Regions from separate parts of the Thermoanaerobacterium sp. RBIITD genome, predicted to be linked through region 1. Evidence: riboswitches for the same ligand, from Rfam matches in the RefSeq annotation. Region 1 holds a riboswitch; each other region holds the start of a gene.
What was found. A riboswitch is a leader RNA that binds a small molecule or an ion and turns the genes downstream of it on or off. The one in region 1 is predicted to bind S-adenosylmethionine.
Positions count from the first base shown of each region.

Region 1 (8,012 bases):
TATACGAGATTGTGCATTTGTCCTGTATAGGACAGCAAAATCAGAATACTTTCTTCCCTTTTCTATTAATTCCCTTATCCTATTAACTATGAAATTAGCTTCTTCTCTTTCATTTTGTACTTCACTAACTACAATCTTTTCTCCATCTTTATTATCTGTCCAAAGCTTTTTCTTCTTCCTTTTAACATTGTTATCTATAACATTATTTGCAGCATCAAGGATTATCTGTGTTGAACGATAATTTTGCTCAAGCTTTATAACAGTTGCGTCAGGATAATCTTTTTCAAAATCAAGTATATTTTTGATATCTGCACCGCGCCAACCGTATATGCTCTGATCATCATCACCTACAACACATAAATTCCTATATTTTGATGCAAGTAAATTTATAAATTCATACTGTGGCTTATTTGTATCCTGATACTCATCAACCATGATATATCTAAATTTGTTTTGATAGTATTTTAGAATATCCTCATCATTCTTAAATAATTCTATTGTTTTAATTATAATATCATCAAAATCAAGTGCATTATCTTTTTTCAGTTTATCTTGATACAATTTATAGACATCGGCTACTTTTTTGCTTCTAAAATCATTGCCAAATTCAAGTAAGTATTCATCAGGTCCTACCATCTTATCCTTTGCATTTGATATAGCATTTAACATTCCTTTTGGCGTATACTGTTTTTCATTGAGATTTAATTCTTTTATGCAATCCGTGATCAATGACTTTTGGTCTTGTGAATCGTATATAACGAAATTTTTGTCATAACCGATTTTTTCTATATCTCTTCTTAAAATTCTGACACAGGCAGAATGAAATGTTGAAACCCATAGGTCACCTGCATATCCTAGTATGCTTTCAACTCTGTCTTTCATTTCCTTTGCGGCTTTATTTGTAAAAGTTATTGCAATTATATTTGCAGGTGAAACTTTTTTCTCCTTTATTAGATATGCTATTCTATGTGTAAGAACCCTCGTCTTACCGCTTCCTGCACCTGCAAGAATTAAAAGAGGTCCCTCTGTCATAAGTACGGCTTCTTTTTGTCTGTCATTAAGTTTATCAAGAATATTCATTTAGTTCACTCCAATTATTTTTTATAACAAGAACTCTATGATTATATTGTATATATAACTTATGAATTTATCAACTGTTTTAAAAAGCTTGGTGATCAAGCCCTTTATAAGTCATGAAGATGCTTTATTCTTGCCAATGTATGGGATTAATTTATTAAGACCGATATTAAAAAAATCCCGGATATTTACCGGGATTTTTCTTTCAACCTATCAAGAATTAAATTATATCCGTTCGCGCCATAATTTAGAGCTCTGTTTACTCTGCTTATTGTTGCCGTACTTGCGCCTGTTACTTCAGCAATTTCAATATACGTTTTCTTGTCTCTAAGCATTTTCGCGACTTGAAGTCTCTGTGCTAATGATTTAACTTCATTTATTGTTGCTATATCTTCAAAAAAACGATAACATTCTTCTATATCTTTTAACATTAAAATTGCTTCAAAGAGCTTGTCCACGTGTTCATCTTTAATTTTAGATTCGTACATTTTTATCCCTCTCTTTACATATATTATATAACCATTTACATTGTACAGAATTTACATTAATTATTCAATACTTTAAAGCAAAAAAATAAAATAGTTTATTTAACGTATGAAAGGAGGTAAGGCTATTGACCAGTAAAAAAAGACGGCATAAAAACCGTCAAGTAGATAATATATAATTCTTGTTTTATTTTATTTTCTTCTCTATTGAGTCAAGCCTTTTGTACAATTCTATCATTCTTCTAATAAGGTTTTTTTCTGCAAGTGCAGTCATAAGTTGATCCTGTGCATGAACGACGAGAAAATTTGGCGCTTCGCTTTGCTCACCTTGCACTAATGCATTCTGATAATCATGACCTGCATAAAATTCTTCATCAGCCTTTTCAAGGTGTTTTTCAGCAGCTTCGAAATCCCCTTTTTCTGCTGCGTCCAATGCTTCGTATGCTTCACCTCTGGCGTTACCACCATGCAAGACTAAATTGTATATAATTTGCTCTAAATCCATAAGAGGGTTCCTCCTTAATTCATTATTTATTTTCTTCTGAAGCTTCTTTTTCATTTTTTACAAGTTGTGCTTCGTACATCTTAAAGAATGGATAGTAAATAATAGCTGCTACAATTAGATTTATCAGTTGTAAAATAGGTCCTTTCCAGTCAAGCCCACTTGATATAAATCCTCCAAAGAAAACTGGTACAGTAAATGGCAGCTGGTATAAAGGTCCAGTTACTATTTGGAAGTGGAAAGCTATATAATTAATAGTAACAACAACTGCCGGTGCAATTATAAATGGAATCATCAGTATCGGGTTCAAGACTATTGGTGCACCAAATATTAATGGTTCATTAATATTGAATATTGCCGGTATAAGCTCAGCTTTACCAATGGTTTTTAACTGTGTTGATGCTGAAAATAAGAACATTATAACAAGTGGCCATGTTATACCTGAACCGCCAATATGTGTAAACATGTGAAAGAATGGTTCTGTTACAATACCTGGCATTGCTTGATGTGCTTTTAATGCCGCCACATTTGCTGCAAGTTGGCTCATCCAGAAAGGATATGCTATTGAGGATACAACATTCATACCATGTATTCCAAGTGACCACAGTAGCATCATCAATATTATTTCTGCCAGTGCTGCCCAATAACTGTTTGATACGGCAACAAGTGGTTTAAATGCTTCAAGTACTAATTGTGGTAATGTTACTTTAAAATTAGCCCATACAATCCATTCAACAATCCACGCTGAAACTACCATTACAAACATTGGTACTAATGCCATAAAGCTCCTTACAACATATGGCGGTACAGCCTCAGGCATCTTTATTACTAAGTCTCTTTTTTTAAAGAACCTCACAACCACAGCAGTAATTATACCTATTATTATTGCAACAAATAGTCCTTGTCCACCGAGATAATTTAAAACATCTCCAAAACTAACTTTTGTTACATCTGCTGCAGGGAAGCAAGTAATCAAAAATGCCAACATAGATATAATACCTGTCATTGCCTCATCAAGGTCCCATCTTGTTGCTAAACTATATGCTGTACCAAAAGCTACCATAAGTGCCATAATACCAAAAGATAGATTAAATGGAATCATTAACTGACCTGCTATAGGTTTAATTGCATTTGCCCATGCAACAATAGGGCCCCAATTAGCTCCTTCCGTTACCGGAGGATTTGCGATTATCAAAAACAGGGAACCGGTTAAAATAACCGGTAATGCAAAGCTTGAGAATGCATCCCTTATTGACTGGAGTACGACATTTTGTGCTATTCTTGCAAGAACAGGCATGAGTGAATTTTCCATCCACTTCATAAACCAGTTATTTGTTAATCTATCATCCATTTATTTATCCTCCTATACTTCTTTTCCAGATTTTTTAGCTAGATCTAATATCTGATTTAATATCTTTTTTGCATCCATCAATGCAAATGCCTGCATATCAACTATATCAACAGGTATATTGTATTTTGATGCAATTGTCTCAACTTCCTTTTTCAGATGCCTTACCTGTGGTTCAAGTAATGCAACATCATACTCTTCTGCTTTCTTCTTAAATTCTCCTGTACCACCAGCATCAACTGTTACATCAATACCTTGTTTTTTTGCCTCATCTGTAACTTTTTTTGCTAATGAACTTGATGTTGCCCCCCAGCTGCAAAGTATAACACCATGTATTGGCATTCAATACACCTCCTTTCAATTTTAACTGTTGCTCTTTTTATTGTTCCTATTTGAGCTTTTGCTTTTCTTTAAATTTTTATCATAAAGTTTTATCATCCTTATGGAAAATGACTGCACAAGTGCTATTGATAATATGAATAATACCCCAAATACTAAAACAATTAAACCTTGTATAAAGCTCTGTTTTACCATTGAATTTATAGCAGCGATTAACCATACTATTGATAACATTAAATAAAATATTTTTCGCTGTTTTATTGAAATACTAAACATATCAATCACCTACAAAAAGATTTCTTTTAATCTCATCGTAATATTTTTGCATTAATGCTTTTCGTACTTTTTCTTTTGCTTCATCTATTTTATTAGTATTATTAAGCACTTCAACGAGGTCTTTGCTTTCTATAAATGAAACACTTAAATCACCGAGTATTTCTATACCTATTTTGTCATTTTCAGGTGCAACCATCAAAAATGCAGTATTTATCTTCTCATATTCATTTATTAAATTCTTCATTCTGACATCATTAGTTAACTTACCACAAATTACAAGCGGTTTTTTTAGATTAGCTGATGTACAGTGGTAAATAACAAAACCTTTGCCTGGAAGGATAATCTTGCCCAGGCTTTCTCGTCCAATGAGCTTTGTCTTTATAGCGTCAATTTCTTTTGCATCAATATATCCAATTTCTAAAAAATCTTTTAAAAGGCTGTCGATTATTTCTTTTGAATTTACTCCATCGACATTCTTTAACGCAAAGTCATTACATATTTCGATTATGTGTTTTCCATATTCGGCTATATGGACTAATTCATTGTATTTATCATTAACTACTTTCTTCTTTGAAAAGCTCATTATAAAATCGGTATTTAATGCTTTTTTTAATTTTTCCACATCCTCATCAAGAAGTAATGGATTTACTACAATTGTCTCCTTATCATTATTGTCAAGTGGTATTGTAGACACTATCAGGTCTATATCATCTCGATTTTTAAAATCCTTTAGTCTTAAACTTGATACCGTATCAACAATATTTAGTTGTGGGAACATCTGCAATTTTGATAAAAGCATTCTTGAAGTCCCAATACCACTTGCACAAACCACCAAAATATTATGCTTTTTAGCCTTATCCTGCTTCCTGACAAGAGCAGCTCCAAAATGCATAGCAATATATCCAACCTCGTCGTCAGGTATCTCCACATTTAGTTTATTTTTCAATACATTTGAGATAACCTTACATTTATCAAAGAGTAGACCATATCTTTCCTTTATATCATTAATAAGAGGATTTCTAATTGCAAGCCCCATTTTCAATCGAAATATAGTCGGTCTTAGGTGAGTTTTTAACCCGCTTTTTAGAATCGAGTCATATTCTAAATCGGTTTTAAACACATCTTCAGCTATTTTAATCATTTCATATGCAATTTCATTTATAAAGTCATCATTTATTTCATCTGTATTTGCCCTATATCTTGCACCTTGGAGATGTATTGTTATATAGCCTATCTCGTCATCTGGAATTGCAATATCGAGCTCTTCTTCAAGGTATCTTGCAAGCATTTTAGCAAATTTGTATTCATCCGACTTCTTAAGCTCTAAAAGGCTCTCATCACCTATTTTTATCTTTTCTCCGTCTTTTATTCTTTTTAAAGCAAGTGCCAAGTGTACCGTTAGTCCCATATAAGAGCTTTCTGCCAACTCATATTCAAGAGACCTTTCTAATCTCTGAATAGCTTTTTCAATTTTTAATACTGTGTCATAATCAATAAGTCTTAAAAGTCTGTCATTTATATCTTTATCAAGTCTATTTAAATTATTGTACCCTTTATTTAAAAATTCCATTAAGTCCTTTGTCTCGACATTTTCATATAGAAAATTAATTATAGCTTTTCTAATGTTACTTTCTTCGCCAATTAAGTATACACCGACACCAGGTTTTGTAATAATTGTCACGCCTTGTTTATATAACCATTTTTCTATTTCTTTTATGTCATAGCTTATTGTTGCGGTTGTCACATTATATTCTTTTGCAAAATACTCCAATTTAACAGGTTCTTTCATTTGTAGAAGTTCTGAAAGAATCAATTTTCTCCTCTGGTTTGCTCCTATATTAGGCCTATAACCGATAACATCAAAGTTAAATCTTTCTATATCGCTATCACTGCCTTCAACAACTAAAGCCTCAGGCATATTTTTTAATCTTAAACCATAGCCTTTAATATAATCATTTATAGCGTTTAGTTCCCTATATGCAGTTCTTTTGCTTAATTTGTATTTGCTAACGATATCGTCAATACTTATTGGCTCTTTTGACATAACTTTTTTCAAAATATCCAACTGGCGCGCGCTTAACTCTCTCATAAAATACTGTCCTTTCATTTGTGACAATTATTTAATAAGTTAACTTACCTTACAATTATATTATAAACTAATGCTCGCAATTTTCAACATTAAGATGTAAGTACTATGTCAATGTAGTAATGACATACATTTAATAATTCAAACACCCATGACAAAATGCTTGACTTTTCATTTTGAATCTTATATAATCATTTTAACAATTTGATACGAAATTTATTCTCTTATCCAGAGAGGTGGAGGGACTGGCCCGATGAAGCCCGGCAACCGGCACAAAAGTGCAATGGTGCCAATTCCTGCGGCATATGCTGAGAGATGAGAGAGGATTAAACCTCTTTCATAAAGAGGTTTTTTTTATTTTATTTTTTCAAAAAGAGGGGAAAAATTTTGATATCTGTTAAAAATCTAAGCAAAGTTTACAATTCCAATGGCAAAAAAGTTGTTGCATTAAAGGACATAAATTTAGACATCAATGACGGTGAAATATATGGTATTATGGGTTTAAGCGGTGCTGGTAAATCATCTTTAATAAGATGTATAAATATGTTAGAAAAGCCTACATCAGGAAGTATCATGATAAATAATGTTGAGATGACAAAATTAAAGCCTAAGGACTTAAGAAATATGAGAAAAAAAATAGGCATGATATTTCAACATTTTAATCTTTTGATGAATTCCACAGTATATGAAAATATTGCTTTTCCTCTTAAAATATCAAAGGTTAAAGAAAGTGATATAGAAAAGCGAGTTAATGAGCTCCTTGAAGTCGTCGAGCTTGAGGATAAAAAAAATGCGTATCCGTCACAGTTATCAGGTGGTCAAAAACAAAGAGTCGGAATAGCAAGAGCACTAGCAAATAGGCCTGACATAATACTTTCTGATGAGGCAACATCAGCATTAGATCCAACTACGACCGAAGCAATATTAAATTTATTAAAAAGCATAAACAAGCAGTATGGTATAACAATAGTAGTAATTACACATGAGATGTCTGTCATTAGAAACATATGTGATAGAGTAGCGGTTTTGGAAAATGGAGTAATTATTGAAGAAGGCAATGTCATAGACATATTTTCAAATCCATCTACAGAAACATCAAAAAGGTTTTTAAAGGATATGATTGCCGAACTTCCACCTGATATACTTATTGATGATGAAAACCCAAATGAAGAAATACTAAGGTTGTCATTTTTTGGAAAAAGCAGCAGAGAGCCTGTCATATCACATATGATAAAAAAATTTGACGTTGACGCAAATATAATATCAGGCAATATCGAGAGAATCCAAGACTCTCAAATAGGAAATCTTTTGATAAAGCTTAAAGGTGAACCTAATTCGATAAAGTCTGCAATAAACTATTTAGAAGAAAACGGCTTAAGAATAGAGGTGCTTAAAAATGGTATTGTCTAATATATTGCAGTATTTATTAAATTTATGGCAGCTTATGGTACAGCCTTTATGGGAAACAATCTATATGGTGTTTTTTTCTACACTTTTCTCTATAGTGATAGGGCTCCCTCTAGGCATCATATTAGTAATTACAGATAAAGGTCATATATCTGAAAATATAAAGCTTAATAGGATATTAGGCACAATCATAAATATCATGAGATCTGTACCATTTATCATATTGATAATTGCAATATTCCCACTGTCGAGGCTTATAGTTGGAACAACAATTGGATCAACAGCAGCCATTGTTCCATTATCTGTAGCAGCGGCACCATTTGTTGCAAGGGTAATAGAATCATCATTAAAAGAAGTTGACTGGGGTGTCATTGAAGCATCTATTGCGGTAGGTGCAACAATTCCACAGATTATTTTTAGGGTTATGATACCAGAGTCACTATCATCATTGATACTTGGTGTAACTTTGACAATAATAAATATCCTCGGGTA
Region 1 is NZ_LT906662.1:509,701-517,712, forward strand. Features, by position in the region: gene pcrA (DNA helicase PcrA) at 1-1,080, opposite strand, end outside; gene CPG45_RS02445 (YerC/YecD family TrpR-related protein) at 1,266-1,565, opposite strand; gene CPG45_RS02450 (PTS sugar transporter subunit IIA) at 1,750-2,067, opposite strand; gene CPG45_RS02455 (PTS sugar transporter subunit IIC) at 2,090-3,415, opposite strand; gene CPG45_RS02460 (PTS sugar transporter subunit IIB) at 3,428-3,754, opposite strand; gene CPG45_RS02465 (hypothetical protein) at 3,776-4,027, opposite strand; gene CPG45_RS02470 (BglG family transcription antiterminator) at 4,029-6,116, opposite strand; SAM riboswitch class I at 6,335-6,435, shown strand; gene CPG45_RS02475 (methionine ABC transporter ATP-binding protein) at 6,501-7,523, shown strand; gene CPG45_RS02480 (methionine ABC transporter permease) at 7,510-8,012, shown strand, end outside.

Region 2 (8,012 bases), 1.4 Mb from region 1:
CATAACACTAATTCTGGGTTTAAAGAAATTAAAGAAACTGAATCTAAAAGTGGTATTTCAATAATTCGTGGTATAGAATTAACGACATTTTTTGGTCATATGCTTGTACTTGGAATTAATCATTATGTTGACTGGAGAGATTTAACCGCATCAAATCTTATAAGTAGAATAAAGGAAATACATAGTGAAGATGGTATCGTAGGAATTGCACATCCATTCCGTCCTGGTTTTCCAATGTGTACGGGGTGCTATTGGAAATATGTAATTGATAATTGGTCCGAGATTGATTATTTAGAGGTCTGGTCGAGGACTTTCCCTTCTAATAAAAGAGATAATTTGAGGGCTTTTAGATTATGGACAGATTTACTTAACCAAGGATATAAAATTACTGCTGTATCTGGTTTAGATTTACATTATTATGAATCAAAAAATGATCCGATTGCGTCAACATATATTAAGAATTCGGGAAACGAACTAAGAAATGGAGAAAAAATAATAGAATCTTTACGGAATGGTTCTGTAATTGTGTCAATGGGACCTTTACTGACATTTAATATTTTTTCGATTAATCAAAATATGGAATGGTGTATTGGTGATATAGTATATTTATTAAATGATAGCGAGAGACTTGGGATTAAAATCAATATTGATCTGTCTGTTAAGACAAATCACTGGGAAATTGAATATGATTCATTAAAAGTTAAATTAAATAGTAATTTAGGTTATTTAAATGAAAATAAAATTAAAAATAGAAGTGGAGAACTTATTTATGAATTAGATATACCTAGAAAGTTATTATGGATGCGAGCAGAATTATTTGGTATTATGTATGGAACGCATGTTATGATTGCATTTACTAATCCAATATATTTTAAATTTAAAATTTAAAGATGAATTTAGCCAAAAATATCAGATATAATAAAAATAAGCTATATGGGCGTTTAGATGAAACAATAGTAATAGTATAAGAGTTTTGTGTAACTTTTTTTAGTAACCAAATTATTGTCTAAAAAAGTAATTAATTGATAATATTGATAGTAAATTTAAGATATCAAAATATTATGACATATTTATATTCATAACCGGCATGATTACTATATGCTATATGAAGCCGGTTTATGAATTTACACGATTATATTAATCTTGTAATTGCACTTTCTTTACCTCTAACATAAAAACCTATAATCTCACGATAGCCTTTTTCATCAATCCCAATGGCAACGTATATTACTACACTATGTTATTGTAATTATTCTGTAATATTGATAGAATATAATTGAACATGCCTAAGAAATATAAGAGCTAGCGTGGGATATTGTATTAATCAGTAAATAATGTATAGTGTTTTTATGTGGTTAGTCGATGAAGGAAAGCTATACTTATGTAGAAAGTAAATAATGGAATTATATATATTTTATATTCGAGAAAGAGGGGATCTCGATGCCAAAGCCACTAAATAGCAACAGTAGATATATGGCAGGGCTTGATGGGCTTCGTGCAATAGCGGTACTTGCTGTTATTGGATATCATTTGAATCTAAGCTTTATGCAAGGTGGATTTCTTGGAGTCAGTATATTTTTCGTGTTATCAGGTTATTTAATTACAAATTTATTGACAGTTGAATGGGAAAAAAGTAATAAGATAGATTTGAAGAATTTCTGGATAAGAAGAGCTCGTCGTTTATTTCCAGCTCTTTTTATAATGATAGTATTAGTTGTTAGCTGGGTGACACTGTTTGACAGTGAAAGACTTTCCTCAATAAAAGGCGATGCATTAACAAGCATTTTATATATCAACAATTGGTGGCTTATTTTCCACAAGGTATCGTACTTCGCAAAGTTTGGCCCGCCTTCTACATTCGGCAATTTGTGGTCGCTGGCTGTTGAAGGGCAATTTTACGTAGTTTGGCCATTTTTATTTATAATCGGATTTAGATATATTAAGAAAAAAACAACTATTTTGTGGACAACAATATTTCTCGCTATAGCATCTGCTATTGAAATGGCTTTGATATACCAACCTGGATTAGACCCAAGCCGCGTTTATTACGGTACAGATACCCGTGCATTTGGATTATTAATAGGTTCTACACTTGCATTAATTTGGCCAAGCGGGAAGCTTTCAAACAATATATCAAAGCATGCTATACTTGCTATTGATGTGATTGGATCTATTTCACTATTATCCATTTTTATAATGTTTGTTGTTATAAACCAATATGATACATTCTTATATAGGGGTGGTATGTTTATATTATCAATAGCTGCAGCAATAACTATTGCAGCAGTTGCACATCCGGCAAGCCGACTTGGTAAAGTATTAGGTTGTTTGCCACTGAGATGGCTTGGTGCAAGGTCATATGGTGTTTATCTTTGGTACTTCCCCATACTGATTTTGACAAGCCCATTGGTAAATACCAATGGAATAAATGTTGTCCATGCTATAATTCAGGTAGTATTTATTATACTAATAGCTGCCATATCATGGAAATATATAGAAGATCCTATAAGACACGGTGCACTTAAAAATATATGGCACCAGCTTATGTCACTTAAACAAAATAAGAAAAGGTGGACTTTATTACCAATAAAAACATGGGTAATAATGTTAACAGCGGTATTTACTATTGGAGTATTTATAATAGGAATGACCGGAATAGCACCTACCGCTGCAACTACATCAGCTTTAGGTAAAGGAAAAACCATACATATTAATCAGAGCAATACTTCCAGTGTTGCAAGCAAAAATATTGATGAAAATACAGCACATACTGTGCCAAGTCTACCTGATAATAAAAGAGATGTTAAAGTTAATCCATATAATGGTGGGAAAACAGATTCACAGAACAATAATGGAGGAAATAATGAGTCTATAAATGTAATTGAAGGTAAGCAAGAAGTTAAAGCACAAGATGGCAAAGGCATAACAGTTATTGGCGATTCTATTTTGATTGATACCGAACCATATTTAAAAGAATTACTGCCAGGTATTGTTATTGATGGCAAAGTTGGACGGCAACTGTACCAAGCAGTGGATGTCGTAAAGAACTTGAAAGCAAAGGGAGAATTAGGCAATACATTGATAATCGAACTTGGTACAAATGGCCCATTTACAGAAGATCAGCTGCTATCTTTGCTTAAATCGGCGGAACCAGTTAAACAGATAATATTAGTGAATGTACGTGTTCCTCGACCATGGGAAAGCATAGTAAATGCTACATTATCAAAAGTAGCTTCAAAATATCCACATACAGCAATAGTTGATTGGTATAGTGCTAGTGCAGGACATGATTCATTTTTCTCAAAGGATGCTGTCCATCTACAGCCATCTGGAGCAAGATATTTTGCTTCACTTATAGTAAAGACCATAAATGAAAATAAATAGGCAATTGGGACAAAATATAGGATATATGTAATAATAAGACGAAGAGAAATATAGCTTATTTTTACAGCTGTAAAAAATATAGAAAAAATATAACCATTTGAAAAAGCCGCTATTAAAAGCGGCTTTAACTTTAGTTTTCTAAAACTTTTCTAATCTCATTTAATTTAACTGAATCTTTATGTTTCATATAGATATAAAATGGTATGCCACACATAAGCATTATAAATCCATACATTACCGTCTCTGCACCAGATCCATATATTGTCCAGATTGCATAAACAAACCCAAGAAGCGGTACGAAAGAATTTTTTATGAAGTTAAATACATTTATTTTCTCTTCTCTTTTTATAAGAAGCATAATCTCGGCCGCAGCCGTAAATGCATATACTGGTAAGAAAGAAAGTGTAGCAAGCAATATTATGAATGTAAATGCAGATACTAACGACTTTGTATAATTCATGAACAGCAATATGTTAACTAAAATAGACCCGACAATTAATGATATATGTGGGGTTTTATATTTAGGATGTATTCCTGCAAAGATTTCCGGAAATAATCCGTCTTTGCCTGCAGCATATGCAACACGAGCCGTCGAAAGAAGCCAACCTACTGTTGTCCCAAGTACGCTTATGACAGAACCTATAATGACAATATTTGTTATACTTCGGCCTAAAAATTGCTTCAATATGTCCGCAATCGGTGATGCACTTTTGGCAAGTTCTGATTGTGGCATTGCACCCATTGCAAAGAAGTTAATTGCAAGGTACATTATTACTGCTATCAATATGCCAAATATAGTGCTTAATTTGACATTTCTTTCAGGATTTTTAATTTCCTCTGCTGTTATTGAAGCTGATTCAAGTCCTACAAATGCCCATAATGTCGATGTAGCAGCAGCCGAAAGTGTACCAATACCTTTTCCTGCCGGGAATAAAGGCATTATATTTCCTGGCTTAAAATGAACAGCAGAAACAACAATAAAAAATAAGAACAAGCAAATCTCAAATATTGTAATTGTTGTTTGTGTCGAACCTGCTCTTTTTACACCTATTATGTTTATAATTGTAAAAATCCATAAAATTGCACTTGTGTATAAAAATGCTGCCAGATGACTTTGCGATAAAATCGGGAATAATGCACTCGAATAGCTAGCAACAGCTATGACGACAGCGGCATTACCTATCCATGAACCATTCCAGTAAAGCCATGCATTGATAAAACCGATAAAATCCCCAAAGGCTAACTTTGAATACTCATAGGGCCCTCCTGCCTTTGGAATCCTTGAACCGAGATTTGCGAAAGAAAGTGCAAGAAAAATTGAACCGATACCTGTAATTAACCATGCGAGTATTGTTGATCCTGGTCCGGACTTTGATGCCAATGTTGCCGGAAGCATAAATATACCGGAACCCATCATATTGCCCGTAACTAATGCTGTTGCGATAAATAAACCAATATCTTTTTTCAGCTTTTGCGATTTATCCATTATGTATGATTCCTTTCTTTGACATATTAACATTATAAAATTAACATACTAGATTAAAAAAGTCAATGAATAAATTAACGTTTACTAGTACTTACAAACAAAGAATGAAGTTGTAAATCCTTCATTACAAAGTAAGTTTAAATAAAAAAGCATATTTATATAATGTATAAAAATACAAAACAGTAAGTTTTTATTTAATTCTATTGATGTCATATGGAGTTTCCTGATATACATAATAATTAAGCCAATTAGAAAAAAGCAGATTTGCATGGCTTCTCCATTTAACTAAAGGTTCTCTCTCGGGGTTATCTCCCGGGAAATAATGCTTGGGTATATTGATAGCTATTCCCTTTTTTATATCTCTTTCATATTCTGCTTTAAGTGTCAATGGATCATATTCTGAATGGCCTGTAACAAATATTTGTCTACCACCTTTTGACCCTATTATATATAGTCCTGCTTCATCTGATTCCGCAAGTATATCGAGGTCATTGACCAATTCGACATCTTCTTTTCGTACTTCGGTGTACCTTGAATGTGGTGCATAGAATTCGTCATCAAAACCCCTAAGCAAATCGACATTTTTTTTGACAATCCGATGTAAGAAAACACCAAACATTTTCTCTTTTAAGGGGTATTTGGGAATTCCGTAATGGTAATACAAACCTGCTTGTGCACCCCAACATATATGAAATGTCGAATAAACATTATGTTTACTCCACTCCATTATTTCTTTTAATTCTTGCCAATAATCGACATCTTCAAATTCCAATGTTTCGACAGGTGCACCTGTTATTATGAGGCCGTCAAATTTTTCACAGTTGACATCGTCAAATGTCTTATAAAATGTTTTAAGGTATTCTGGTGAGGTATTTTTTGATTTATGTGACGCCGTATATAGCAATACTATATCAATTTGCAGTGGATTATTGCTCAATAATCTTAATAATTGCGTTTCTGTAACACTTTTTGTTGGCATTAAATTAAGTATTGCAATTTTAAGCGGGCGTATGTCCTGATGAATTGCTCTTTCTTCACCCATAACAAATATGTTTTCGTCTGCGAGAATTTTTATTGCAGGTAGTTTATCAGGTATTTTTATTGGCAATTTTATCACCTCCGGTTTTATACATTAAAAATGCCTCTTTGAGAAGAGGCGCGAAAATTCACATCTTCTCATCTTCCAAAGCAAATTGCTTTGCTGGAATTAGCACCATTTTCAGAAAAAGCTGACGGTTGCCGGGTTTCATCGGGCCAGTCCCTCCACCACTCTGGATGAGATATTTCATTATCAATTTAAAATATTAAATTAATTATATATTTGTTATGCTTTTATGTCAATAAAAATATAAGCCTACGTCTCATCTTTTGTAGATATACCAACGAGATCGTAGAAAAAGCAATGGCCTAAAAAACCTTCCATTGCCCAACAAAGGCCCATTATGCCCATGAGTTTACCTGTCTGTGTTTTTCTCTTAAAAAGCCCTAATGCAGCAATAGCGCTGCCAGCTGCTATTCTTATTGCCCTATCATATGGTCCAACATTTTGTTTAAGTAACATTTGTAACCCTCCAATTACTCTTTAATTTGTGTATTTACATATATCTCAATATTTGTGTTAATTATAATGTACTTTACTTTTAGAATAATTTTTTTATTCTCTATCGACAAAATACGACCTTCAAATATATTAAAAATTAAATCAGGATCGACTTTATCGATTTGCTTTCCATATACATCTTTAAGCTTGCTTTTTATGTATTTTTCCACTTCTATTTTAATTTTATTATTACTGCTATTAACACGCGGTGTAATATCTGTTACTACTTTATATGATTGACTTTTTAAAGATTCATTTAATTTATCGATTTTTTCATGTAACATTAAATTATTCATTTTATATGATTCTTTTTCAAAAGTGATTTTTTCTATTAATATACCATTTATAAAATTAACGATTGCACCACCAATGATTATACCAATAAGTAAAACACTAAAAGATTTAGCATATTTTTTCATTTGATTTCACCTATTAAAAAAGATATGATTTTAAACCCAGTAAATGACCCTAAAAAGGCACCTAAGAGTATTAACCCTTGTTTTGCAAGTTGTGTAAATTCACCGCTTAATCCTATTTCAAGACCTCTTATTGTTGTAAAAGAACCGCCAAGACCGACAAGTATACCCCAAAGCCTTATATCTTTTAATATAGAATTTATTATTTTAACAGGTGATTCAAATATAAATATAGATGAGAGAGATCCTATTATTGTACCACCGATTACAACGCCAAGTGATGTGAAATACGGGATGCAAAAGACCCTTATTATTTTTATTAACATAAAACCACCTCATATATTTATATGCATTAAAAATATTTAAATATCTATTATGATTCATATTTGAATTACTCAACTTTGCAATTATAATAATTATAGAGGTGAATTAAATGTATGATACGATAATAATTGGCAGTGGCCCTTCCGGTTCAACACTGGCTAGAAAATTATCAAAAGATGGCTATAAAGTATTATTAATAGAAAAGCACAGTTTGCCGAGGTATAAGGCTTGTGGTGGTGGCATAACATCAAGATGTTATAAATTGTTAGATTTAGATATAAGAAATTATATTGAAGATATTACTTATAAGATTTTATTTATATTTGATAACAATAAATCTATTTGTTTAAAGACAGATAAACCAATTATATATCAGATCGATAGAATTAAATTTGACAAATACCTTGTCGATAAAGCCGTTGAATGTGGATGCAAAGTACATGATGATGAAAGATTTTTGGATTTTTATAAAACTGATAAAGGCATTGTTGTAAAAACCGACAAAAGTGAATATGAAGCAAAAGTTTTGGTAGGCGCGGATGGGATTAATAGCAATGTTGCATATAAAGCTAATTTAAAAAATGGGAATAAGGGCATAGCACTTGAAGCCGAGGTATACACAGAAAAGGAAAATATTGAAGAAAAAAAGGGAGAAGTAATAGTTGATTTCAGTGTAATTAAATGTGGCTACGGTTGGATATTTCCTAAAAGCGACAGACTATCTATTGGCGTAGGAACTTTTTTGAATAAATCAGCTGATATAAAGGAAAAGCTTAATAATTTACTTACAAAGAATATGATA
Region 2 is NZ_LT906662.1:2,483,273-2,491,284, forward strand. Features, by position in the region: gene CPG45_RS11885 (CehA/McbA family metallohydrolase) at 1-888, shown strand, start outside; gene CPG45_RS18240 (transposase) at 1,133-1,228, opposite strand; gene CPG45_RS11890 (acyltransferase family protein) at 1,441-3,384, shown strand; gene CPG45_RS11895 (APC family permease) at 3,515-4,870, opposite strand; gene metA (homoserine O-acetyltransferase MetA) at 5,061-5,978, opposite strand; SAM riboswitch class I at 6,044-6,152, opposite strand; gene CPG45_RS11905 (YgaP family membrane protein) at 6,225-6,431, opposite strand; gene CPG45_RS11910 (sporulation membrane protein YtrI) at 6,446-6,889, opposite strand; gene CPG45_RS11915 (YtrH family sporulation protein) at 6,886-7,212, opposite strand; gene CPG45_RS11920 (geranylgeranyl reductase family protein) at 7,320-8,012, shown strand, end outside.
Region 2: it holds a riboswitch for S-adenosylmethionine, as region 1 does, so the genes downstream of both, metA (homoserine O-acetyltransferase MetA) here and CPG45_RS02475 (methionine ABC transporter ATP-binding protein) in region 1, are expected to answer to the same signal.

Region 3 (8,012 bases), 1.3 Mb from region 1:
ACCAGATGTAATTGTAGTGGATCCACCCAGAAGAGGTTGCGACAATGCCGTACTTGAAGCCTGTACAAAAATGAAACCGGAAAAGATAATTTATGTATCTTGCAATCCGTCAACATTAGCGCGCGACTTAAGATACCTTGAAGACAATGGTTTTAAAACAGAAAAAGTTCAACCAGTTGACATGTTTCCATTCACTTCACACATCGAGTGCGTAGTTTTGCTCAAAAGGAAACACAGTTAGAATGAAGAGCATTATATTTAGCAATACGCTGAACTTTGCGATAAGATTATTGAAAAATACTAAATAAATAATAAATATTTCATGGGGATTAAAGAAAGATATAAATTTATTAATTTGTAAGACATTCAAAAATACATAGATTTATTTGTTAAAATTCAATTTAATAAAACAAATAAAATGCTCTCATATAGTATAAAAATGAGAGTATTTTAATTTTTTTGAGGCGACTAATTGACAATTAATATAAATACAGCAGAGATTATTGATAAATTGCATAAAATAAATCTAAAAAGTGTATACATTTATTTTCTTAAATTGTTATATTAATGAAAGCAGTTAACTGCATGACCCTTTTATAAAAATGACGGCATTTTTACCCTTAAATTTAAGGGAGGTTAAACATGAAAGATGAGAGGTTAGAAGATCTTTTATTAAAAGAAATGTTTGTAATACATAGGTATTTGATGAAAATAGGTGCGAGCTCAGAGGATGCGGAAGATATCGTACAGGAAACCATATGTAAAGCTATTGAGTACATTGATTCATTAGATGGTGAAAAAATCTCTTCCTGGCTGTTTAAGGTATCAATAAACAGATATTATAACCTGTATAACAAGAAAAAGAAGGAGGAGATTGGACTTGACGATCGAATACTTTCAAGCCTGCATTCAGATGGTATGATAGAAGACCATGTGCTTAATGAAGAGCTGAAGGCAAACGTACAAAAAGTTCTTGGCTTATTAAAGGAAAGTTACAGAACCCTTTTAATTTTTAAATATTTTATCGGTTTATCTTATAAGGAAATAGGCAATATTTTGAATTTGGATGAAAGCAAAGTAAAGACATATCTTTATCGCGCAAGAATTAAATTTAAAGAATTATGGGAGGTATTAGACTATGGCAGATGAAAAAAAAATAAACGGAAATGGCAATAATGATGAGAAAGATCTTGATGATATTTTTGAGAGCACAAAGAAGGATAAATTTGAAAAAGCAGTAAAAAGGGCAAAATGGCGCTCTATTTTAAGAACTATAGTTATAAGTTTGATAGTTATAGGGATTGTTTCAATAAGCAGTATCTTTATAGGAAACAAAGTAACACAGTCGGAAAGTTCTTTAATAGATGAGGCCTTGTCGCTATTTAATATTATATCTGCCCCTGATATGTACATGGGAAAATCAATTAGGTATGAAGGAATTTTTGGAGGTAAAACAGTTTATTCAACTTACAAGATAATAGAAGGTAAGGTAGTTTATACAGGTCAGCAGGAATACAGTTACGGGCTTTTTAACACTGTCGATGTACAGGCTATTAATTCACCGGCTATAGTATTCGGAAAAAGCTTTGATGAAGACAGTTTAAATAAACCAACGTACAACGAACTTGGACAGAGGGAAATGATTTTTTTCTATCCGTATGTAAAATACAAGACATACAAAAATGACTTAAATTTATTAGAAGACATAGGAAATGACAAATATATTGAGATGGCATTATCTTTTGACAAGGAATATAGCATCGACGAAGTAAATAACATGATGCCCAAAAATGTAACTTTAACATGGTATTGGATTGATGATTTAAATAGCAAAGAAAAAGAAGCACATAAACCCCGTGAAAATATTCAAAAACTCCCAAATGGAAAATCTATTGTCGTGGATAATCCAGCAGATGTATGTTCTGAAAAAGCCGCATATGGAATAAAGGTTTATGATAGCAATGGTGATTTAATAAAAAATCCGGAAGAATTTTTTATAGGTGTTCTTGAAAATAATATAAAGGATATAGAAAAACTTAAAACAGATAATCATAAGGTTAACGGTATCAAATCGGAGGTTAAAAGGATTTACGACAATCTAAAAGACAAAGATGGAAAAATAAAAAAGGAAAACATCAAGATACAAGGCGTCGTTGTAACAGGTACTGCAGAAACCTTAAAATCGCTGCGTGGCTTACCTTTTATTAAAGCATCATCATTAGGGGTAGTTACGGATAAATATTAATATAAGTTTACTCATATGTTGAATTTAAAATGAGAATATGGTATAAAAAAGTCACATAATTTGAACAAATAACTGACAGCAACAGTGAATATAAAAATTGAGATAATGCAGTCAGGGATAGGTCCTGGCTTATTTTTTTACATAATTTAATAAATTCTTTACTATGAAAATCAAATACTTGAATAAAGCAGCTATCTAACCATAATCGAAAAGTTATATAAAGTTTGCTTGGAATGGATAAAAAATTATGCTGGGGGTTTTACAATATGGCTTACATCCCGTGCAGAAAGTTATTATATTATCGAAAAAGATGTCGTATAGACCTTTTTCTATTTCTTGAATTATAGTATAATGTTACTATAACCAAGTAAAATACCTTTTTCAACATGAATTGGAAGAGTGAGTAAAGGAATAAAAGCTAGTAAGGATGATGTTGTTATGCAAATTCAGGTGATTGAGGATTATGAAATATTTAAAAAACTCATAAAGCTAAACTGGGGTTCTGAAATTATTGTCGTACATAATACTGTGTACAAGCCAGAAGATTTAAAAGGTTTTTTTGCATATGATGAAGATGGTAATGTAATAGGTATGATAGGGCATATCATAAAAAATAATGAGTGTGAAATTGTAATTCTTGAAAGTTTTAAACAAAATGCAGGTATTGGAACTGCATTAATAAATAAAATTGAGGAGATAGCCAAAAAAGAGGGATGTGATAGGATATGGCTTATAACAACAAATGACAATCTTAATGCTCTTGGATTTTATCAAAAAAAAGGATTTAAAATAAAAGCCGTTTATCCCGGAGTTATTGATGAAGCAAGAAAAATAAAACCTGAAATACCGCTTATCGCGGATAATGGAATCCCAATAAGAGATGAAATCGAACTTGAAAAAAGTATAGGATAAATTAAGTATTTGACTAATCTTAACATTAAACTTACTAAATTATTGTAATGTATAAAAAATAATTTTATTGACATATTAAGAAATACATTGTAGTATATAGTTTAACAAGTTAATATTTTAAATCTCTTATCAAGAGTAGTGGAGGGACTGGCCCTATGAAACTCGGCAACCGGATATCACGGTGCTAATTCCAGCAGCGTATCGCTGAAAGATGAGAGAAGTCAAATCTCTTCTTTTGGCGAAGAGATTTTTTGTTTTTTTAAAGAATTTTTTTGTGGAGGAGATTATGATGTTTAAAGATGAAAGCCTTTGTAATAAATTAAACCGAGGTGAGTTTATAATTACCGCTGAAATTTCCACGCCAAAAGGAGCAGATATAACGAAGACAATTGAAGAAGCGAGAAAATTAAAAGGCATTGTAGATGCTTTAAATATAACAGACTGTCCTATGGCAAACATGAGGATGAGCCCTATAGCCTTGGCGCATCTCTTGCAGAATCACTTAAATATTGAAACAATATTTCATCTTACTTGCCGCGATAGAAACTTGATTGGGCTTCAATCAGAGCTCCTTGGTGCATATGCCCTTGGTGTCAGAAATGTACTTGCTTTAACTGGAGATGATCCGTCACGTGGTGATACACCTACAGCTACAGGAGTTTACGATGTCGATTCAATTGGACTTTTAAAGATTGTAAATTCTCTGAATAACGGTTATGATTATAGTGGAAACAAGTTGGAGTCATCTACTGAATTTTGCATTGGAACTACTGCAAATCCCAATGATTTGACTGAAAAAGCGATTGACAAATTAAAAAGCAAAATAGATGCAGGAGTTGCCTTTATACAAACACAACCGGTTTATGACGAAGATATTTTGTTTAAATTTATAAAAAAGATAGAAGCTTTAAATATACCAGTACTTGTTGGCGTACTCCCTCTTAAAAGCTATAAAATGGCTGTTAATTTAAATAAAAAAGTTCCAGGAATAGATGTTCCAGAACATATAATTGAAAAATTAAAAATAAAAGGGAAAGAAGAAGGAATAAATATAGCCGTCGAATTTATTAAGAATATAAGAAACAATGTTGGCGGTATTCATGTTATGCCGCTTGGAAAAGTAGATGTTGTTGCTGATATAGCGAGTAGAATTGATAATATGGAGTTTAAGCTTTCAGAAAAGAAGGTAGAGACAAATTAAAATGGAGGTCAGCATATGGACATATTTAAAGAGCTGTTGAAACGGATAATAATTTTTGATGGAGCTATGGGAACACAACTTCAGGAAAGAGGGCTAAAAACCGGTGAATGTCCTGAGTATATGAATATATCTCATCCGGATGTTGTATTTGACATACACAAATCATATATCAATGCAGGTGCAGATGTGATAGAGACAAATACCTTTGGTGCTAATAGAGCTAAATTGGCAAAATACGGCCTTGAAAAAGAAACGGCTAAAATAATTGGTGAATCTGTCCGAATTGCCAAAAATGCAGCACAGGAGAAAAGTGTTGCACTGTCAATAGGACCTATCGGTGAACTTCTGAAACCTTACGGTGATATAGCATTTGAAGAAGCTTATGAGATTTTCAAGGAAGTTGTAATTGCAGGGGAACAGGCTGGTGCAGATATTGTTTTGATTGAAACAATGTCTGATATGCTTGAAGCAAAGGCGGCTATCCTCGCGGCAAAGGAAAATACAAACATGAAGGTAATTTGTACAATGACATTTCAAGAGGATGGAAGGACGTTAATGGGTTCAGACCCAGTAACTGTTGTTGTAAGCTTGCAAGGGTTAGGGCTTGATGCAATTGGCGTAAATTGCTCAACAGGTCCTGATAAGATGGTTAATATAGTTGAAAAAATGTCTACAGTATCACGTATCCCTATTATTGCACAGCCTAATGCAGGCATGCCAGCAATTAAAGATGGCAAGACTGTATATGATCTGATGCCTGATGACTTTGCAAGTTATTTCCCTGAACTTATTAAAAAAGGTGCATCGATAGTCGGAGGATGTTGTGGTACAACACCTGAGTATATTCGATTGGTAAAAAGTGTTGTCCAAGGTTTTAAACCATATGTACGCGTTAATAAATTTACAGCCGTATCATCAAATGCAAAGACAATTTTTATAGGTGGGGATAACCCTTTAAGGGTTATAGGTGAGCGTATCAATCCGACAGGGAAGAAAAGTTTGAGCACAGCATTAAAGGAAGGAGATATAAGCCTTGCGGTTGATGAGGCGGTAAGGCAGCAAAAATCGAATGCTGACATACTTGATGTAAATGTAGGTGTTCCAGGTATAGATGAGGAAAACATAATGGTAAAGGCTGTATCAGAGATTCAGAATGCAGTAGATATTCCATTGCAGATAGATAGTACAAATATTAAAGCAATAGAAAAGGCAATGAGGATTTTAAGGGGCAGACCTATAATTAATTCTGTAAGTGCAAAAGAAAAAAGTTTAAGAGAAGTATTGCCGATTGTCAAAAAATATGGCGCATGTGTTGTAGGGCTTACTGTAGGAGATAACGGACTTCCAAAAAATAAAGAAGAGAGATTAAAGAATGCTAAGAAAATTGTTGAAACTGCCAAAGAATATGGTATACCTAAAGATGACATTTTAATAGACTGTATAGTTTTGACAGTATCTTCAGAGCAAGAAGCGGCTAAAGAAACTTTAGAAGCTATAAAGCTTGTTAAAAGTGAATTGGGTGTAAATACCGTAATTGGCTTAAGCAATGTATCTTTTGGGCTTCCTGAAAGGAAATTAATTAATTCGGCATTTTTAGCAATGGCGGCATCCTACGGGCTTGATACTGCCATTATAAATCCATGCGATGATGTAATGATGAATACATTAAGGGCATCTATGGTATTAATGAACAAAGATAAGGGTTGCATAAATTATTTAAAAATATATGGCAGTAATACACCTGTGAAAAATTCATCTTCTAAAAAAGATATAAAAAATGAAGAGTATGACAAACTTTTATACAATCATATTTTAGAAGGTAAAAAGGCTAAAATTGAAAATATTGTTGAGAATATTTTGGCCGAAGGTGCGGAACCGCTTAAAATAGTAGATAATATTATCATACCTGCATTAAAAGATGTAGGCGACAAGTATGACAAGGGTATTTATTTTTTGCCGCAGCTTTTGAGCTCTGCAGAAGTTGTCCAGGGAGCTTTTAAGATAATAAAAGAGAGGCTGCCAAAAGGTACAGTATCTAAAGGTAAGATAATTCTTGCAACTGTAGAAGGTGATGTACACGATATAGGGAAAAACATAGTCAAGGTTCTTTTGGAAAATTATGGGTATGATGTTATTGACCTCGGTAAAGATGTGAAAGGTGAAGTAATTCTTGAAGAGGTAAAGCGTTCAAATGTATCGCTTGTGGGATTAAGCGCATTAATGACGACAACGCTTTTTAACATGGAAAAGATTATTAAGCTGCTTAAACAGAATGCGGACGTAAAGGTCATGGTAGGCGGTGCTGTCCTGACAGAAGAATATGCATTAAAGATAGGTGCTGATTATTACGGCAAAAGTGCACAAGATGCTGTAAGAATTGCAGATAGTTTTTTTTTGAGAGATAATTTAAGCTGTAAAAATTGCGGCTAAATTTACGGAGTCATTGTGGCAGGAAATTACTAAACATCATCGTACCTAATTTGATGAAAATATAGGAATTTTTGTATTATATAGTATCATTATCCTCTGGCTGAATAAATTAAAGAAATACAAAAACTATCAAGGGGGATGATAGTTAAATGAGATAAAAGCAAATGTTTGTATAAACTTTGGTATTTTAAAATTGAAAAGAGAGAAATTTGCTATAGAGCAATTTTAGATAAAAACAATATATTATTGCAGATCAAGATTTTTTTATCTAAACACTTACCTTTTAAGAGATCCAAAGATTAAAATAGTATATAGATAATATTGAATAAATAATAAATACTACTAATTTTTTAGCAAAAAATTTTAGAATCCCTTGACTGTGACCTCAGGTATTGGCTTATTATAAAATCAAGGAGGGATTATGATGAAAATAAGTGAAGTAATGGAGATCACAAAGCTCACAAAAAAGGCAATAAATTATTACGAAGATGAGGGATTGATAAAACCCGATATTAATCCAGATAATAACTATCGTGAGTATTCTCAAAGTGATGTTGACAAATTGATACAGATTGCAACTTTAAGACAATTAGATATGCCAGTAAAGGAGATAAAAAAAGTCATATTAAATCCAGAGCTAATGAAAGATAAGCTTAAACAACATCTAATGAATCTTGAAGATGAATCAAAGAGGATTGAAAAGTGTAAATGTTTGATTAAACTATGCCTCGATACATTAAATATTACTGATGATATGTCAGAGATCACAAAAAATTTGATATCTCTTAAAGAGTCTCTTGATATGGATGATAAAGCTAAAGAAGGTTTTATAAAAAGGCAATTGTTAAGAATATTCCCTGGTAATTTTGGCGAGATTTTGATTGCACTTTATAGTCCATTTCTAAATGAACCAATAGATACACCAGAAAAGGAAGAAGCATGGCTTGAATTAGTTAATCGCCTTGATAATATTGAAAATATAGAATATACAGATGAAATGAATGAAATATATAAAAAGATAAATGCAGAAGAATTTGAAAAATATAAAGATAAAGCAAAAAAGATATCAAAGAAGTGGATATCTATCACTGACTCGGAAATGGATGATTCAAAAGAACATTTTTTAAAGAACATAAACGATATAAATGAATCTTCACCAGAAATTATAAAGATGCTGGAGAATTTGATGATTACGATGAAAGATATAAATATGGATAAGTACTT
Region 3 is NZ_LT906662.1:2,590,293-2,598,304, forward strand. Features, by position in the region: gene rlmD (23S rRNA (uracil(1939)-C(5))-methyltransferase RlmD) at 1-241, shown strand, start outside; gene CPG45_RS12455 (RNA polymerase sigma factor) at 643-1,149, shown strand; gene CPG45_RS12460 (anti sigma factor C-terminal domain-containing protein) at 1,139-2,245, shown strand; gene CPG45_RS12465 (GNAT family N-acetyltransferase) at 2,684-3,157, shown strand; SAM riboswitch class I at 3,281-3,375, shown strand; gene CPG45_RS12470 (methylenetetrahydrofolate reductase) at 3,447-4,358, shown strand; gene CPG45_RS12475 (homocysteine S-methyltransferase family protein) at 4,374-6,788, shown strand; gene CPG45_RS12480 (MerR family transcriptional regulator) at 7,213-8,012, shown strand, end outside.
Region 3: it holds a riboswitch for S-adenosylmethionine, as region 1 does, so the genes downstream of both, CPG45_RS12470 (methylenetetrahydrofolate reductase) here and CPG45_RS02475 (methionine ABC transporter ATP-binding protein) in region 1, are expected to answer to the same signal.

Region 4 (8,012 bases), 380 kb from region 1:
AGATTGCTATTGAAGGATCTATCGATTAACTTTACAATCCTTGCCCTTTTATTCACAATAAGTTTCAGTTCTGTCTCTAATTTGTCAATATTAACATATCTCAGTTAATTATCAAGTGATGATAAGCAGTATGAACATTTAAAAGGACACCCTCTTGATGTCTCGTAGTATATAAGTTTATTAGTAAAATCTTCTCCATCATATGGAAACGGAATATCATCTAAGTTTACATAATCTTTTTCCGGTTTCATTATTATTCTTTCATCTTTTTCTCTATATGCAATACCATTTATACTATCTATGTTTTTATCCGTATTTAATTTCTCTAACAAGTCTTTAAAAGTTTTTTCACCTTCATTTAAAACAACATAATCTACATATTTATTCTTTAAAAGATTTACCGCATCATATGATGCTTCGGGCCCACCTAATAAAATTATAATCTTTTTGTTTATCTTTTTTATATATTCACAAAGATATAATACTTGTTCAATATTCCATATGTAGCACGAAAATTCTACTATATTTGGTTCTCGTTTTAGGATTTCTTTTAAGACGAAATCCATATCATCATTTATCGTTGCTTCGAATAATTCTATATTAAATGATTCACAATATTTTTTAATGTTTCTTATTGCTAGATTCATATGATAAAATTTTGCATTAAGTCCGACTAATAATGCCTTCATTTTTACACCTCTTAATATATACTATAATAATTATAGCACAGGAAAATTCCAAATAAAGTACATTAATAATTTAAATTTTTTTAAAGCCTATAATATAATATATCCATGATGATTATTAAAGAAAGGACAGTGATTATATGCAATTTCTAAAGTTTAACAAATTATGGCTTTGATGCAAATCCAATTCAGAATTATATCTCACGACAAATGGAAAGACAGGCAGACTTATTATCTGTACAGTATTTACATGATAAAAACGTCGTTATAAAGCTTCAAATCGACCTTGCCAAAAGAAGTCTTTCAGACATTGATCCGCCAAAATTTATCGAATGGTTAACATATACACATCCCAGTACTATAGATAGAATTAGAACAGTATAAAATTTTGATTTAAGATAAAAAATAAGGATGGCTACACATCCTTATCCTTATTTTTATTATAAAATTCTTTCTTTATATCACCCAACAAATTACCATCTGTTAAGACGTCTATCCCTGTTTGAGCTAATGCTTTAGCTGCCAATAAAGACATTTCTTTTGCATAATTTGAACCTGCAGCTTCACAAAACTTCTGTGTATGAAGGTCAATCTTTTCTTTTGCAATATTAATAAACGGATGTATAGACGGTATAATATAGCTAACACTGCCCATATCTGTCGAGCCAATAAAACCTTGTTCATATGAAATCTCATTATACCCAAGTCCCTTTAAATTAATTGCAAATCTGTCAGCAAGAATTTTATTTGTAACCAAATCATCAAGTTTAATAGAACTTCTATATGATAATGTAGTTCCCGTTGCTATTTCAGCAGCTTTTCCGCAATTTATTACTTTCTCCACTACTTCATTTAGACAATTTTTGTTCAAAGCTCTTACAAAGAAATATGCCTTTGCACTATCGGGTATGATATTTGGAGCTTTTCCACCATCAGTTATAATTCCATGTATCCTAACATCAGACTTTAATTGCTGTCGTAATGCATTTATATTATTAAATAACAATATAAGTGCATCTAAGGCATTTACACCTAAATGAGGTGCAACAGCTGCATGGGACGGTTTTCCTTTAAAAGAAAATTCTATATCCTGTAATGCTAGTGATGATACATATGGCGTCGTAATGTCATATGGATGTATCATCATAGCAACATCTATATCATTAAAAACGCCTTTTTTAATCAGCAAAGTTTTATAACCTAAATTTTCTTCAGCCGGTGTTCCTATAAGCACTATATTGCCCTTTATTTGATCTGATAAAATGCTTAATGCTATCCCAGCTCCAAAAGATGTAGATGCTATTATATTATGTCCACATGCATGACCCAATTCAGGAAGCGCATCATATTCGAGTATGTAAGCAATTGTCGGACCATTTCTAAAACCTGATTTTTTTGCAACAAATGCAGTGGGTAAATCCTCAATATAATTTATTTCAAAGCCATATTTTTTAATTTTATCAGTTAACAAATTAACTGCATTAAACTCTTTTCCCCCAATTTCTGGATTCTCGTATATTCTATCTGCAACATCAAAAATATCACTTTTTATTTCATCAATTATTTCATCAATTTTATTTTTTAATGATTTTACTGCATTGCTATCCACGAAATGTCACATCCTTAATAAATTATTATATTAAAATATTTTAAAATGCTGGTATTACAGAACCTTTAAACTTCTCTTCGATAAACTTTTTTATCTCCGGTGATTGGTATGCTTTTAATAACTCATTAAGAACTGGTTTTCCTTTATCCTCTTCCCTTATTGCTATAATATTAACATATTGAGAATCTGGTTTTTCCGCAAAAATAGCATCTTTTTGTGGATTTAATCCTAGTGGTAAAGCAAAATTCGAATTAACTGCAGCTGCATCTACATCTTGTAATACTCTTGCAGTTTGTGCTGCTTCTATTTCAGAAATTTTTATATTCTTTTTATTTTCAATTATATCATTGACAGTTGCACCTACATTTTCGCCATTTTTTAATTTAAAAAGGCCAGCCCTCGATAAAAGAATTAATGCTCTAGCGCCATTTGTAGGATCATTTGGTATTGCAATTTTAGCACCATTAGGTAAATCATTTATAGATTTATACTTTTTTGAATATATTCCCATCGGTGCTATTATTGTTTTACCTAGAATTGCTAGTTTTAAATTGTGATCCTTTATAAATTTATTAAAATATGGTATATGTTGAAATACATTTGCATCAATTTCTTTTTGTGCAAGAGCTAAATTAGGTTGCACATAGTCATTAAAGATGACAATTTGAAGATCTATGTTCTTTTTAGCTAATATAGGCTTTACTTGTTCCAAAATCTGTGCCATCGGTCCATCTGTTGCACCAACTTTTAATATTTGCTTCTTTCCGTTTATATTAGAATTACTTGTTTTTGAACCACAGCCTGATAAAATACTAGAAAAAATTAATATAACTAAAATGTACGTTAAAAATCTTTTCACATTAGTCATCCTCCCAAATTTTCATAAAACATTAAATTATTTATATTTAAAATTATTAAATAACTTTAATTTAATCTCTTATACTACTATACTGCTTTCAACCTTCTCCAATTTACTGCCATCATTTTCATTCATTAAAACCTTGTAAAAACTTTCAATATTGATGAATTTACTGTTTTCAAGCACCTCCTTTAATGAATCTATATCTGATTTATCAGCAATAAATATTGCAATAAATGTATTATTTTCATAAATTTGATTAATAAATGAAATCCCATTATCACTAAAAATCGTAAATAGATTTTTTAAGCTGAATTTACTTTTGATTTTTAACCTTATATAATAAGTATTTGTTAGATTATTATTATATACATATTTAGTTTCTTTAGTAATTTCTTCATTTATGTTAAACCCAAATAGGATATTAAGTAAATCACTTACGATTGCGTCACCTGTTGGCAATTGTCCCGCACCTTTACCTATAAAGATATATTCTCCAAAGTTATCTCCGCGAACAATTACTGCATTTTTAACGTCATTTATATGTGACAGAACATTGTCATTATTAATTAGAACTGGTTCAACTCCTGCATAAATATTACCATTGACATTTTTGGCCCATGCAAGCAATTTTACAGTATAATTTAGCTTTTTAAAATACTCAATATCCTCTTCTTTTATTTCATCTATACCTCTTCTGTATATAGAATTTACTTTGATATTAGCTCCAAAAACTTTCCGTATTAATATTACAAGTTTATATAATGCATCATACCCCTTAATATCATTGTCGGGGTTGCTTTCTGCATATCCTAAAATTTGGGCCTGCTTCAAAGCTTCCAAAAAGCTGCATTGCTTATTTATCATCTGTGTTAAAATATAATTTGTTGTTCCATTTACAATGCCACAAATATAATTTATATTATCTGTAACATTTAACTTTTCTATTTGATGGATAATTGGAATTGCACCTGCAACACTTGCCTCATACTTTAATTGGACTTTAAATTCTTTTGCAAGTGAATATAACTCAACTCCATGTTTTGCAATTAATTCTTTATTAGCTGTAATTACATGTTTTCCGGCATATAAAGCTTTCTTTATATATTCATAAGTTGGACTTGTTCCTCCAATAGCTTCAATTACAATTTTTATCTCTTTGTCATATATAATATCATCGATATTAACAGTAAGTATTCTTTCTATGCCATTGATGCCTCTTTGTTTATTAAGATGTTTAACAAGTATCTTTTTTATATTAACTTCATATCCGGTTTTCTCTTTAATTAAATTTTTTCTTGAATTTATTATCTTAAAAGCTCCACTGCCGACAGTACCAAGACCCAATAGCCCAATTTTAATTTCCATTGTTAAATACCCCCCAAAATTTAAAGCCCCCTTCGATGATGAAGAGGGCTAAATGTCCGCCGCTCCTCTCATCTTTCAAGGTTTCCCTTGCAGGATTTGGCACCGGGCGCATCAGATGATTGATGCCGGTTGCCGGGTTTCATCGGGCCAGTCCCTCCACCACTCTTGATAAGAGGCTTTATTAATATCTGATTTTCATTTAAATAAATATTATCATTTTATTTATATTATGTCAAGTTAATTCATTTAACGGCAGCCATGAGAAATAAGTTTTTTATGATAGACTTATATGCTAAAAATATATAACTATAATTTGTATATTTGATAAAGGCTTGTTCTGTTTAAGCTCAGAAGCTCCGCTTGCTTACTTATACTGAGTTTCTTATTACCCCTTTCTTTCATGTTTATGCGATCTTCACGGGATTTAGAGTCTTCCAGATTTTTTAAGCCACGTAATTTCATACGATAGTTGTCCTATTTGTCTTAGCAATTCATACTTCTCTTTTTCATAAGACTCTTTTACTTTATCAATTTCATCTGTCCCTTTATCAAATGCTTTTGCCGCATTTGATAAAAATTCTGCTTTCCATCGGCTCAATTGATTTGAATGAATTTTATATTCTGCTGCAATTTCATTTAATGTTTTTCTTCACGCAGAACCTCAATTACTATTTTCATTTTTTCTTCCGGTGTAAATTTTCTCCTTTTATTCTTACTCTTATTCTAACTTATTTTTAACATTTTGTCTGTATTAATTTATGGTATCATTATAGTGATATATTCAAGTTAGATTGCAACTGTTAGTGATATAAAAATAGTTCTTGAAGATTGCTTAAATGAAAGTATCTAAGATTTGTACAAGTTTAAAAACTTTAAAATGAGGAGGTACTTTAATGGAGATACAGATAGGTATAAAAAAGCAATTTAGATATTTGGCTTTACCAATTATTTGGCACATTTTAGATTTATTTTTGGCTAGTAGTATTAGTAAGGTATATAGGATTTATCTTGAATTTGTGTTTTACACAGGGTTATCTTTGTATTTTATAGCAATTGGTTCCATCAGTTTCAAAAGTTTATTGGATGAGTAGAAAAGTGGAAAAACGTTCTGGAGACTTGTTTTATATACTATAATAGGAGAAATAATTGCCTTTGGAATTGGAATGACAATTTCAGTTATGTTGCCACATGTTGATGCTGGTATAAATGTTTATAAAATAACTGGATGGCCATCATTTATAACTTTTATCATATCAACAATATTTCTCTTCCTTCAATAGCTGAAGAAGCCTTTTATAGAAAGGAATAATAAATTTTAATAATAAAATTTTACTTACTTTATCCTCCATTATCGGAATTATATTATATGCAAGTGGTCACTCACTAAAGCCTTTAGTACTATTAATTTCAGCTATCTGGGGTATCCCATTTACTATATCATATGTTAAATGACTGCGCACTTTATATGCAATCTTTTGGCAAATGGTGCAACTGCCATCTTTATTGCAGCTAAAATGTTAAAAACATAGAACAATATAATAAAACAATCTGATAAAGTAAAATTTTTGTAAAGAAATGTTAGGTAATGTTGATACATGGATGATTTTTTAGGAAGATTATTTCTCACAATTGGTATTCTATTACTTTTTTTACTATTAGAAATAATACTAAAATATTTTCCTCCTAAAATGATAAATAATTTTTATGGCTAGAGACGATTTTGGTAATGTGAACTATACAGCATCTAAATTGGAATTTATATTTTTTGCTTCTATTATTACAGTTATTATGTTATATCGCAGTTAAATATTCGCAAACAAAAAGTAAAAAACAAATTTTTCATGGCGTCTATGATATTATGGGAGGAATTATTATATTACTCTTTGATATACCCGTTTCTACTGTTAATTAAATCAGGATACTTCCACTGAAAGAAAATTCTTTATCTCCTCTTTCATAAGAATTTCCATTTTTTAATAAATGCATTTAGTAAATTTTCTAATTGATTTCCAAAGTTATTTTACGCTATGCTATCCATAGTAAGATAGAAAGGTAACCTCTTACTATTTCTTATTGACATTAATTGAGGCTACCTTATTTTTCTCTATTAGTCAAGTTATTTACACAAAATATTATACATCATCTCAGATACTTTTTAATTACAACTTATATTTTATTTTTAAATACATTTCTATAGAAATAAATATTCTACGTTTTTTAAATTCAATTCAATTTTTGACTCATCAAAAACATATGGCGACTTTGCTTTTAAAGTTATTTTGCCAGTTTTTCTTTTAGATTTAACATAAACTGCTCCTCTTCCTGCTTCCAATGTTAATGGGTTTTCACCAATAAGCTCACCATTCTCATTTATTTCAAATATTACTGGTATATTAGCATAGGGTAAAACAGAATCATTTCTATCAACAACAGCTACAGTTACTCTTGTGCAATCTCCGCCATCAGCATAAAGTTCAGTATCATCAGATTTTAAAATCAATTTATATGGTTTATCATATGGCCTTAATGTATGTTTTGCAACTTCAATCCCGTTTATAATTCCAATTGCCGAAATTTCAGCATTATTGACTCGCACATCCATATAGTCAATTCCGACTTCTTTTAATGAAACTTCAAATGGAGGATGTGGCAAGCTAGGAAAGTCAACCCTGTTTGGAGACAACAACTTTAAAAATTTATTATTAATATATAAACTTACTGAATCACAGTTACTAAATATCAGTAATTTATCTCCATTTTCTTCTTCAAAAGACGGAATTAGGTAAGAAGCTATGAATACATACGCCCCATATAATTGTGGGTCTGCCTGACTTCTGTAAAAATGTGCTGCAAACTTTGGAAGCCTAAAAATATCAGACACGCCATGATAGCATATATTATCTCCAGAGCCAAATGCGCTTGTAGTGTTATAGTCAAATGCACACCATCCTGATGCTCCTGCCATGTTTGGTATTCCATATTGTTTATCTTGAATAAGAGCATGTAATCTCGCATGGTTAATAAGCCTTTGTAAGTTATCATATGATTTTGTTGGATACATATGACCAAGATATTCAGTTACTAAATATTTGCTGTGGTTAGGTAATTGTATTTTTCCCTCTAAATTGTAGATAAAGTCATTATATGTAAAAACGTCCTCGAGTTTTTCGCTGTCTCTCAAATACCTAACACCACCTGTTGGCCTGCTTCTATCCAAGGTATGTGCTATTTTATTTGTTTGTGTATAAAATTCATGGTCATCAAGGGATTCATTTATTCTTACACCCCACATAAATATGCATGGATGGTTTCTATCTCTTAATATCATCTCTTTAACATTTTCTTTTGCTATATGTTTCCATTCATTGTCACCAATATGCTGCCATCCAGGAATTTCTTCAAAGACTAATAGCCCTATTTCATCACATCTTTCTAAAAATGAAACAGCTTGCGGATAGTGTGATGTTCTAACATAATTAAGCCCTAATTC
Region 4 is NZ_LT906662.1:133,441-141,452, forward strand. Features, by position in the region: gene CPG45_RS18390 (B12-binding domain-containing radical SAM protein) at 105-689, opposite strand; partial or broken gene CPG45_RS00675 (M48 family metalloprotease) at 858-1,070, shown strand; gene CPG45_RS00680 (M20 family metallopeptidase) at 1,102-2,295, opposite strand; gene CPG45_RS00685 (MetQ/NlpA family ABC transporter substrate-binding protein) at 2,336-3,154, opposite strand; gene CPG45_RS00690 (homoserine dehydrogenase) at 3,233-4,522, opposite strand; SAM riboswitch class I at 4,588-4,697, opposite strand; partial or broken gene CPG45_RS00695 (transposase) at 4,847-5,200, opposite strand; gene CPG45_RS00700 (hypothetical protein) at 5,416-5,613, shown strand; gene CPG45_RS00705 (glycoside hydrolase family 2 protein) at 6,714-8,012, opposite strand, start outside.
Region 4: it holds a riboswitch for S-adenosylmethionine, as region 1 does, so the genes downstream of both, CPG45_RS00690 (homoserine dehydrogenase) here and CPG45_RS02475 (methionine ABC transporter ATP-binding protein) in region 1, are expected to answer to the same signal.